DNA from 4 places in the Pseudomonas sp. LS.1a genome. Region 4 is predicted to be linked to each of the others. Evidence: riboswitches for the same ligand, from Rfam matches in the RefSeq annotation. Region 4 holds a riboswitch; each other region holds the start of a gene.
What was found. Region 4 has a riboswitch for cobalamin ahead of cobO (cob(I)yrinic acid a,c-diamide adenosyltransferase). Riboswitches for the same ligand answer to the same signal wherever they lie in the genome.
Positions count from the first base shown of each region.

Region 1: it holds a riboswitch for cobalamin, as region 4 does, so the genes downstream of both, MKK04_RS09555 (TonB-dependent receptor) here and cobO (cob(I)yrinic acid a,c-diamide adenosyltransferase) in region 4, are expected to answer to the same signal.
Region 2: it holds a riboswitch for cobalamin, as region 4 does, so the genes downstream of both, MKK04_RS14320 (CbtB domain-containing protein) here and cobO (cob(I)yrinic acid a,c-diamide adenosyltransferase) in region 4, are expected to answer to the same signal.
Region 3: it holds a riboswitch for cobalamin, as region 4 does, so the genes downstream of both, MKK04_RS09545 (ABC transporter substrate-binding protein) here and cobO (cob(I)yrinic acid a,c-diamide adenosyltransferase) in region 4, are expected to answer to the same signal.

Region 1 is NZ_CP092827.1:2,081,424-2,083,613, forward strand. It holds gene MKK04_RS09555 (TonB-dependent receptor) at 1-891, opposite strand, end outside; cobalamin riboswitch at 1,001-1,208, opposite strand; gene MKK04_RS09560 (GNAT family N-acetyltransferase) at 1,383-1,952, opposite strand; gene MKK04_RS09565 (carboxymuconolactone decarboxylase family protein) at 2,031-2,190, opposite strand, start outside.
Region 2 is NZ_CP092827.1:3,100,479-3,102,668, reverse strand. It holds gene cobM (precorrin-4 C(11)-methyltransferase) at 1-3, opposite strand, end outside; gene MKK04_RS14330 (cobalamin biosynthesis protein) at 36-422, opposite strand; gene MKK04_RS14325 (CbtA family protein) at 422-1,108, opposite strand; gene MKK04_RS14320 (CbtB domain-containing protein) at 1,118-1,306, opposite strand; cobalamin riboswitch at 1,400-1,623, opposite strand; gene MKK04_RS14315 (GNAT family N-acetyltransferase) at 1,842-2,190, opposite strand, start outside.
Region 3 is NZ_CP092827.1:2,077,161-2,079,350, forward strand. It holds gene MKK04_RS09540 (FecCD family ABC transporter permease) at 1-312, opposite strand, end outside; gene MKK04_RS09545 (ABC transporter substrate-binding protein) at 312-1,322, opposite strand; cobalamin riboswitch at 1,434-1,630, opposite strand; gene MKK04_RS09550 (DUF1624 domain-containing protein) at 1,659-2,190, opposite strand, start outside.
Region 4 is NZ_CP092827.1:1,317,715-1,319,904, reverse strand. It holds gene MKK04_RS06150 (cobyrinate a,c-diamide synthase) at 1-235, opposite strand, end outside; gene cobO (cob(I)yrinic acid a,c-diamide adenosyltransferase) at 232-843, opposite strand; cobalamin riboswitch at 964-1,183, opposite strand; gene MKK04_RS06140 (hypothetical protein) at 1,351-1,929, shown strand.

The DNA of each region.
Region 1 (2,190 bases), 760 kb from region 4:
GGTGTTCAGGCGGGTCCATTCATCGACGTAATGCTGCACGTCGTTCTGCACGTTGTAGTTCTTCTTGCGCAGGCTGCTGCGGTAGTGACCGTCGATCAGCGGGGTGCCGTAGTAGTTGGCAGGCTCCGCATCGCCGCGGTCGTGGGCGAGGGTGAAACTGAGGTCGTCGCTGGCATCGAAGCGCAGCGCGGCGCTCAGCGCCAGGCTGCGTGAAGGGGTGCGGTCGACCCAACCGTTACCGGCTTGCTGGTTCAGGACCAGGCGGTAGCTCAGGCGTTCGCCGAGGCTGCCGCCGCTGTCCAGGCCGAGTTGCTGACGGTCCCACGAACCGTAGCCCAGGCGCAGGTGGTTGCGTACCTCGCCGGCAAACGGCTTTTTCGGGATCACGTTGACTACTGCACCGGTGGCGCCTTCGCCATACAGCACCGAGGCCGGGCCGCGAATCACATCGATGCGCTCGACCATCCACGGGTCGACCGGGAACGTCTGGGTACCGGCACCGGTGTACAGGCGTGCGCCGTCGAACAAGGTCATCACCGAGCTGTGGCCGGCAAAGCCGCGGGCGGAAAGACCCGTGCCGCCGTCGCCCGGGGAGCCGACGTAGCTGATACCCGGCGAGCGGGTCACTGCGTCCTGCACGGTGAGGTTGTTGCGCTGCTGGATCTGCTCGGCGCTGATGCTGCTGGTGCTGGCCGGTGTTTCCAGGGCGCTGAGGCCCAGGCGCGAGCCAGCCTGGGTCGGGGTGGCCAGGTCGATGGCGTGGCTGCCCTGGGTGTCGGTGATGGTCGTGGAGGGCAGGGCCAGGGGCTGTCGGTCAAGGTCGTCGGCCAGGGCCGGCAGGGAAACGGCCAGGCAGGCCGCCAGGGGGTGAAGCTTTAACATACGGGACATGTCGTTCCACTGCTGCAGGAATGAATGGATCCCGGTGGAAAACACGCAAAGGCGCACCGTGCCCACAGGTGCGCGCACGGATACCGGCCTGCGCCCGCCCACCGCGGGTTGCCAAGTGAAGCTCCAGGCCGGTCTCCGGGCTTGCGAGGGGCATGAAACCTTCACCTTCCCATGCAGGTGCACAGTGGTATCTCGAAGGGTTCGCTCGCTTACCGTTGCGGGGGCAGCGCCGGACTTGTCGTGGGCAACACGACGCACCGGCTTCCCGTTTCACCCTGCGCGCGGCGGCGCAGGGCACCTGAAACTGGCGGGCATCTGACCATTGAAACGTAGGGGCGTCAAATCTGGTGTGATCATTGGGGGGAGTTGTAGGCAGGCCTGGCCTCTTCGCGGGTAAACCCGCTCCCACAAGTAAAACACCGGCCCAGAAGCCCGTGATATCCCTGTGGGAGCGGGTTTACCCGCGAAGAGGCCAGGCCTGCGAGAGAAGATCAGCGCCCGCGCCGCCGCGATACCCGCGCCTCGATATTCTTGCGCCCGATCAGCAGCGGTGGCTTCTCCACCACTGGCTCATCCGCCAGCCACTTGTACATCACCAGGCAGTCCACCAGCCCCAGGCGGGCGTGGCGATAGGCCTTGGGCAAGCGGCCAACGGTTTCAAAGCCCAGCTTGTGCCACAGCGCCACAGCCACCTCATTGGTGGCCACCACCGAGTTGAACTGCAGGGCCAGAAAGCCCTCCTGGCGCGCCTGTTTCTGTGAGTGCTCGCACATCAGCCGCGCCACGCCCCGGCCGCGTGCCGACTCACAGACCATGTAGCCGCAATTACCCACGTGCCCGCCAGGCCCGGCGGCGTTGGCCTTGAGGTAATACGAACCCAGCAGCTCGCCGTCTTCTTCGGCCACCAGCGTGCGCATGGGCAGCTCCAGCCACAGCTGGCGGGCCTGGTCGAAGCTCAAGGCCGGGTCGAATGCGTAGGTTTCACGGGCCTGGACAACGGCCTGGAAGGTGGGCCAGAAGCGTTCGAAGTCTTCCGGCGTCATGGGGCGGATGTGGATCATGCGGGTTCCTGCAAGGGCTGGGCCGCCCAGTCTGGGTGGCGCGGCGCCGTCGCGCAAGGGCGGCGACGCCAATTGCACTCAGCCGTTGGCCTTGCCCACCGCATCCATGGCCCGTGCCGAGTAGACCAGCGCGGCTCCGGCGTTCATCGCCACGGCAACGCCAAGCGCTTCGGCGATTTCCTCACGGCTGGCGCCGTGCTTGACGGCTTGCTGCGAGTGCACGGCGATGCAGCCGTCG
Region 2 (2,190 bases), 1.8 Mb from region 4:
CATGGAAAGTCCTTGCAAGAAAGAGGGGAGAACGTTCAACAGGCCAGGGCGAGGGTGGCCGGGCCCAGTACCTGGCGCGTCAGCAGCAAACTGGCCGTGCCAAGCCGCTGACTTGCCAGGGCCAGCGCCGCACTCTCGGCCACGCCCCAGCAGCTGCTGTGGGTATGGGCTGTGGCGGAACGGTGGCTGAGTTGGTGTTCGTAGGGTTGCAACTGCGCGGTATCGTACAACACCAAGGGCACGTCGAGGCGTTCGGCCAACTGCTGCAAGCCGGCTTCGTCGGCCTTCAGGCCGATGCTGGCGATGCCATGCAGGTCGGCCAACGCCAGGCCCTGGTTGTCCAGGGCCTGGCGTAGCAGGGTTTCCAGCGTATCCGCCGGGCAACCCCGGCGGCAGCCGATGCCGGCGTAAAAGGCTGGCATCAGGCCTTGCTGGAGCGTCGGAACAGCCAGGCGCTAAGCAGGCCCAGGGCCAGCCAGAAGGCAGCGTTGGTCAGCCAGGAGGCCACTTTGAACTGGGTTTCCAATGCGGCAGGGGCCAGGCTCTCGTGCACTTCGGGTTGCGGTGCACCGATTACATGGGGAATGACCAGCAGCACGGCACCCAGCGCCTTCAGCAACCAGTGGCGGGCGAACACCAGCAGGGCCAGGCCCAGCGCAGTGGCACTGGCGGTGCCGACCCACCAGGCCTGGCGTTGTCCCAGGTCGGCGGCTGCGGTACCTGGCAGTTCCGGCGGCAGGCCCAGGGTCGGGGCCAGGCAGAACACGGCAAAGCCGGCCAGGCCCCACAACGCACCGGTGGCGGCACGCTTTGGTTCGCGCAGGTTGTAAAGGGCGGTGAGGATCAGGGCGAAACCGACCGCGACCACCAGGTTGCCGCCGGTGGTGGACAGTACCCGCTGCCAGCCGTCTTCCGGCGACCAGGCTTCGGCGCTGTGTTCATGGGCGGCCACTTCGCCAGCATGTTCGTGCTGGGCGGCCGGGGCCGCGGACTCGTAGGTTTCTGCCTCGAGAATCAGCGGGGCGACCCAGAAGCTTTGCAGCAGGGTCAGCAGCAAGGCCGCCAGTAGCCCGCTGAAGCCCGCGGTACGGGCAATGCGTGTGATCATCGGGCGTACTCAGTGGCAGGGGAAGGCGGCGCTGTGGCGGGTGTCGTGGGCGGCGTTGTGCACGGCCTCGATGTGCGAGAAGCCGGCGAAGTACACCAGGCACAGGCCCAGCAGGCTGGCGCCCACGGCGATAACGACACGCTGGCTGAGGGTGACGGGGGTGGTGATGCTATGTTGCTTGGCGCTGGTGACGGGCATGACGCGTTCCTCTGCTTTTTGTGGGCAATGGGCAAGCGCGGCAGCCCCGAGCGTGGCGGCCCAGGGGAATGCAACAGCGCCCGCCCACCGCGGGGTGTTCATGAACGCCAGGCCGGTCTCCGGGCTTGCGAGGAGGAGCCAGGCTCCTGGAAGGCGTCACCTTCCCATGCCGGGTGACCGGGCACAGTGGCAAAGACGCTTCGCTCGCTTACCGTTGCGGGGGCAGCACCGGCCTTGTCCGGCCCTGCTGGAGGGCCTGCGACGCACCGGTTTCCCGTTTCACCCCCATGGGGGGCACCTGAACGCGAGGCATAAGGAGAGCATGGGGCGGGGCTGGCGTCAATTGCCAGAATTGAGTTTGCGGGGGCTCCGGGCATCCTGTGGGAGCGGCTTCAGCCGCGAAGAATCCAACGCGGTGCATGGCACCGGCTGCGCCGGTGTTCGCGGCTGAAGCCGCTCCCACAGTGCCCCTGCCGAGTGATGCGCAGTTCCAGGAGAGCGGGCTTGACCGGAAACCGGACGCAAGCGCCCCCGGTTATCCCCGGGCAAACGCCGCCAGCTTGTCCCCATCCAGCCGGTAGCGCACCCACTCATCCTGCGCCTCGGCCCCCAGCTTCTGGTAGAAGCCGATCGCCGGTTCGTTCCAGTCCAGCACGCTCCATTCCAGCCGCCCGCAATTATTCGCCACTGCCTCGCGGGCAATGTGTTGCAGCAACTGTCGCCCGGCGCCGTCGCCGCGTTGCTCAGGGGTGATGTACAGGTCTTCCAGGTAGATGCCGTTGCGACCTAGCCAGGTCGAGTAGCTATAGAAATACACAGCAAAGCCGATTGCCCGGCCATCGCGTTCGCAAATCAGGCTGTGCACGGTGCTGCCCTCGCCAAAC
Region 3 (2,190 bases), 760 kb from region 4:
GGTCGAGGCGCCGGCAGACAACCCCAGCAGGTAAGGCTCGGCCAACGGGTTGCGCAACAATGCCTGGAGGATCACGCCGCAGATGGCCAGGCCGGCGCCGCAGGCCGCAGCGACCAGGGTGCGGGTCAGGCGGTAGTTCCAGATGATGCCGGCGTCGATCGGGTCGACCGGGTAGCCGGCCTGCCACAGGTGGTTGGCCAGCACCTGGCCGACCACGCCGGGTGACAGGTTGGTTTCGCCGATGGCGGTGCCGGCCAGCAAGGCCGCCAACAGGGCGACCAGGGCAACGGCGATCGGTAACAGGCGCATCATCACTGGGCTGCTTTGCCGCTGGTGAAGGCGGCGGCCAGCGTCTGCAGGCCGCTGAACAAGCGAATGCCGGCCTGCATGGCGTCGGCGTCGAGGATGATGATGCGGTCGTGTTTCACCGCGTCCATGTTGCGCGTTACCGGGTCGCTGCGCAGGTATGCCAGCTTCTTCTGATAGTCGTCGGCGGGGTAGCGGCGGCGGTCCATGCGGGCGATGATCAGCCAGGTGGGGTTGGCCTTGGCCAGGGTTTCCCAGCCAACGGTCGGCCACTCTTCGCTGGACTCGACCACGTTGCGCACGCCGAGGGTGCGCAGCATGAAATCGGCGACCCCCTGGCGGCCTGCTACGTAGGGGTCGATGTGCAGGTCGGCGCTGGAGAACCAGAACAATGCCGAGGTGGTGGACAGATCCTTGCCGGCCAGTTGCGCCTTGGCGCTGTCCAGGCGGTTTCTGAGCTCGGCATTCAGGGCTGTGCCACGGTCCTGCACGTCGAAGATTTCCGCCAGCTGGCTGACGCTCTTGTAGATGCTTTCGACCTGGAACGCCTGCAGGCGGGTGCCGTCGGCGCCCACCAGGTTGTCCTTGCCTTCGCAGTCCGACGGCAGCAGGTAGGTGGGGATACTCAGTTCATCGAACTGCTCACGGGTGCCGACCGCCCCCTGGGCACCGACCATCCATTCGAACTGCACCGTCACCAGTTGCGGGCGCTTGCCCACTACTGCCTCGAAGCTGGGCTCGTTGTCGGCCAGGCGCGGCACCTTGTCGTTCTGTACCTGGTACTCGGGCAGCACGTTGTTGAACCACAGCGAGGTGGCCGCCAGTTTGTCACCCAGCCCCAGCGCGTAGAGCATCTCGGTACCGGCCTGGCCAATGGTGACCGCGCGCTCCGGCGCCTGGGCGAAGGTTTGCGGTTTGCCGCAGTTGTCGACCGTCAGCGGGTAGTGGGTGGCAGCAGCCTGGGCCAGGCCGGTGAGGCCGAGGCTGGCGAGCAGGGTGGCAAAACGGGGCAGCATGCTGGGCGATCTCCTATCGGACAGTTCGGGTGAGGAACGCACGGACAGGCATCGTCGAGCCCCCGCTGGCGGCAGGGGCAACACTGATAGCCAATCCCGGACACCCCGCCGGTTGGTGAATGTAGGCCGGCAGGTCTCCTGACTGGTGCGTCATGGCCTGGCTCCGCCTTCCCGGGTTGGTGGCCCAGTGGCATCGATGGAGCAGGCTCGGCACCTACAGTTGCGGGGGCAGTTCCGTTTGGCCCGAATTGGCGGGCCTGGGATTCCCTATTGATTCCGTGGTGGAAACCGGCGGCCGGCATGGTAGACCATCGCGCCGCCGGGTGAAAACGCTTTTCAGAAGTACTTCAGCCAGGTGATGTCGCGCCGCCGCGCCTTCAGGCGGGCGAACCAGCGTACCGGCAGGTACAGCGAAACCGCCAGCAGCACCGCCCCCAGCCACACCGCGGCGATGCCGTCGAAGCCGAAGTAGTCGCCATGGTTGCGGCCGAACAGCGCCACGCTGGCCAGGTACAGCAGCTTCAGCACATACAGGTGCAGCAGGTAGAAGAACATGGGGGCTGCACCGAACACCGCCAGGGCGCTGATCCAGCGGGCCTGGCCGGCGCGTTCGAAAGCGCGCAGCAACAGCAGGCCACAGCCCAGGGTCAGGGCCAGGAACAGCAGCGACGGTGGGTACTTGGTGATGTTGAAGAAGCTCATCAGGGTTTGCGTGAGGGTTGGGTAAGCGCTCCACGGCGCCTCGCCGTAGCCGTTGAGCAGGCGCAGCACGACAAAGCCCGGCAGCGCGATCAACCCGGCCAGCAGCAGGCGATGCTGGCGCTGGCCGGCCTCGCTGCCACGGGCGAACCACGGGCCAAGGCCGTAG
Region 4 (2,190 bases):
GCAGGCGGCGGCTTTCCTCGGCGCCGATCATCCACAGGTCGAGCTGGTACACCGGCGCGCCGCTGGCCCGCTCAAGAATCATCGGGTCGAGAAAGTCTGGCCCGCACTTGAACACTCGCACCTTGCGCCCGAGGTTGCGATGCAGCCGGGCCAGGGCGGCAGTGACGGTGGTCTTGCCCTGGCCAGAGGCCGGTGCCGCAATCAGCACGGCGGGGCAGTGGCGCGGCTGGCTCACAGTTCGACGCCCTTCTGTGCACGGATGCCGGCCTGGAAGGCGTGCTTGAGCATGCCCATCTCGGTCACGGTGTCGGCCAGTTCGATCATCTCGGGTTTCGCGGCACGGCCAGTGACGATCACATGCTGCATCGGTGGGCGGGCCTGGATGTCGGAGAGCACCTGGTCAAGGTCGAGGTAGCCATGCTTGAGGGCGATGTTCAGTTCGTCGAGCACCACGAACTGCACGCTCGGGTCTTGCAGCAACTGGCGCGACACAGCCCAGGCCGCTTCGGCGGCGGCGATGTCACGCTGGCGGTCCTGGGTTTCCCAGGTAAAGCCCTCGCCCATCACGTGGTAGCGCACCTGCTCGGGGAAGCGGCGGAAGAACAGCTCTTCGCCGGTGCTGTTGCGGCCTTTGATGAACTGCACCACACCGCACTGCATGCCATGGCCCAGGGCGCGCGCGAGCATACCGAAGGCCGAGCTGCTCTTGCCCTTGCCATTGCCGGTCAGCACCAGCAGCAGGCCGCACTCGTTGGGGGAATTGGCGATGCGTTCGTCGATGATCGCCTTCTTGCGCTGCATGCGCGCCAGGTGGCGTTCGTCGCGTTCGGTGGATTCGCTCATCAGGGTTCTCCGCTGGCTGGCGCCACGGCAACGCGAGGCGACAGGTAATAGGCGGGCAGACGGAGAACGCGCAGGGGCCGTGGCCGTAGGCCACGGTGCACCGCGCATCACCCTCCGTGATGCCGTTGGCAGTATCAGGCCGGTCTCCGGGCTTGTGAGCGGGCCTGGGCCCAGGCCTGCGCGCCTTCCCGGGTGCTGGCACCCAGTGGCCCTGCGCGGCCGCGACTCACCTACCGTTGCGGGGGCAGCGCCGGAATTGCGCCATGCTGGCACCCACCGGCTTCCCAGTTTCACCCTGCCCAGACGGGGCTGGCAGGGCACCTGAAACACGCGCGAAGGTTAGAGGGTTGCACCGGGAGCGTCAATCGAAGCGGGCCGCTTTGCAGCCGAACAGTCACCGCCCGGGTAATGGCCAATTCACCCGGTTGTGCCACACTGGATACAGTGATATCACATAGCCATCACTTTCAGCTGAACGCGATCACAACGACAACAGGAGAGCGCAGCATGCGAGGCCAGATCATCAACAACCCGCGCCTGGAGTTTCTTGCCCCGGTGCTGGAGCGCTGGGGCGACTGCATCGACCGCTTCAACCAGTTTGCCGGCGATGCCGAAGCACCGTACTGGCATGGGGCAGCCGCCAATACCGGGTTGCTTGCCGCGGCGGCCTGGCAGGCCGAGCTGGCGGCACTGCAGCAGTTTGCCGGCAAGAAGCAGCGCGATGAAGGTGAATACGAAGGGCGCTGCGACCTGTTGCTCAGCAGTGCCGGTGAAGCGCTATACCTCAGTGCCAGCCAGCGCTGGCCGAAAATCGCCCGGCTGGACATGGCCGACGCCCTGCAGCAGACCGCTGCCCTCGCCCGCCAGGTGGCCTACCCCAGCCAGTTGAAGGCCGGAGCGCTGTTCATCAGCCCGTGGAAGGCCGGCCAGCACGCCAGTCCCGAGGAACTGCAGGACCTGGTCGACGATCTGCAGAAACATACCGCCTGTGCCATCGCCTGGTACTTCCCGTATGCCTACCGCAAGTTGCACAACGAGCTGGGGCAGTATTTCCCGGGGGTGGCGTTGTTGCTCAAGCAGGCTTGAAGCAACTTCGGCTCGGGCCGGGGCCGGAACGCGTTAGCAAGGGCGACGTGGCCTCTGTGGGAGCGGGCATGCCCGCGAAGAATCCAACGCGGTGGCTGGCACCGCGTTGGATTCTTCGCGGCTAAAGCCGCTCCCACAGGGTACGCGGATTGCTTGCAATTTCAGTTATCTACGCAACAGCGCAGCCCCAAGGGTTGGGCCATCTCCCACAGAACGCCTGCTAAATCTTGCTCTTGATCTTGCTCTTGATCTTGATCTTGC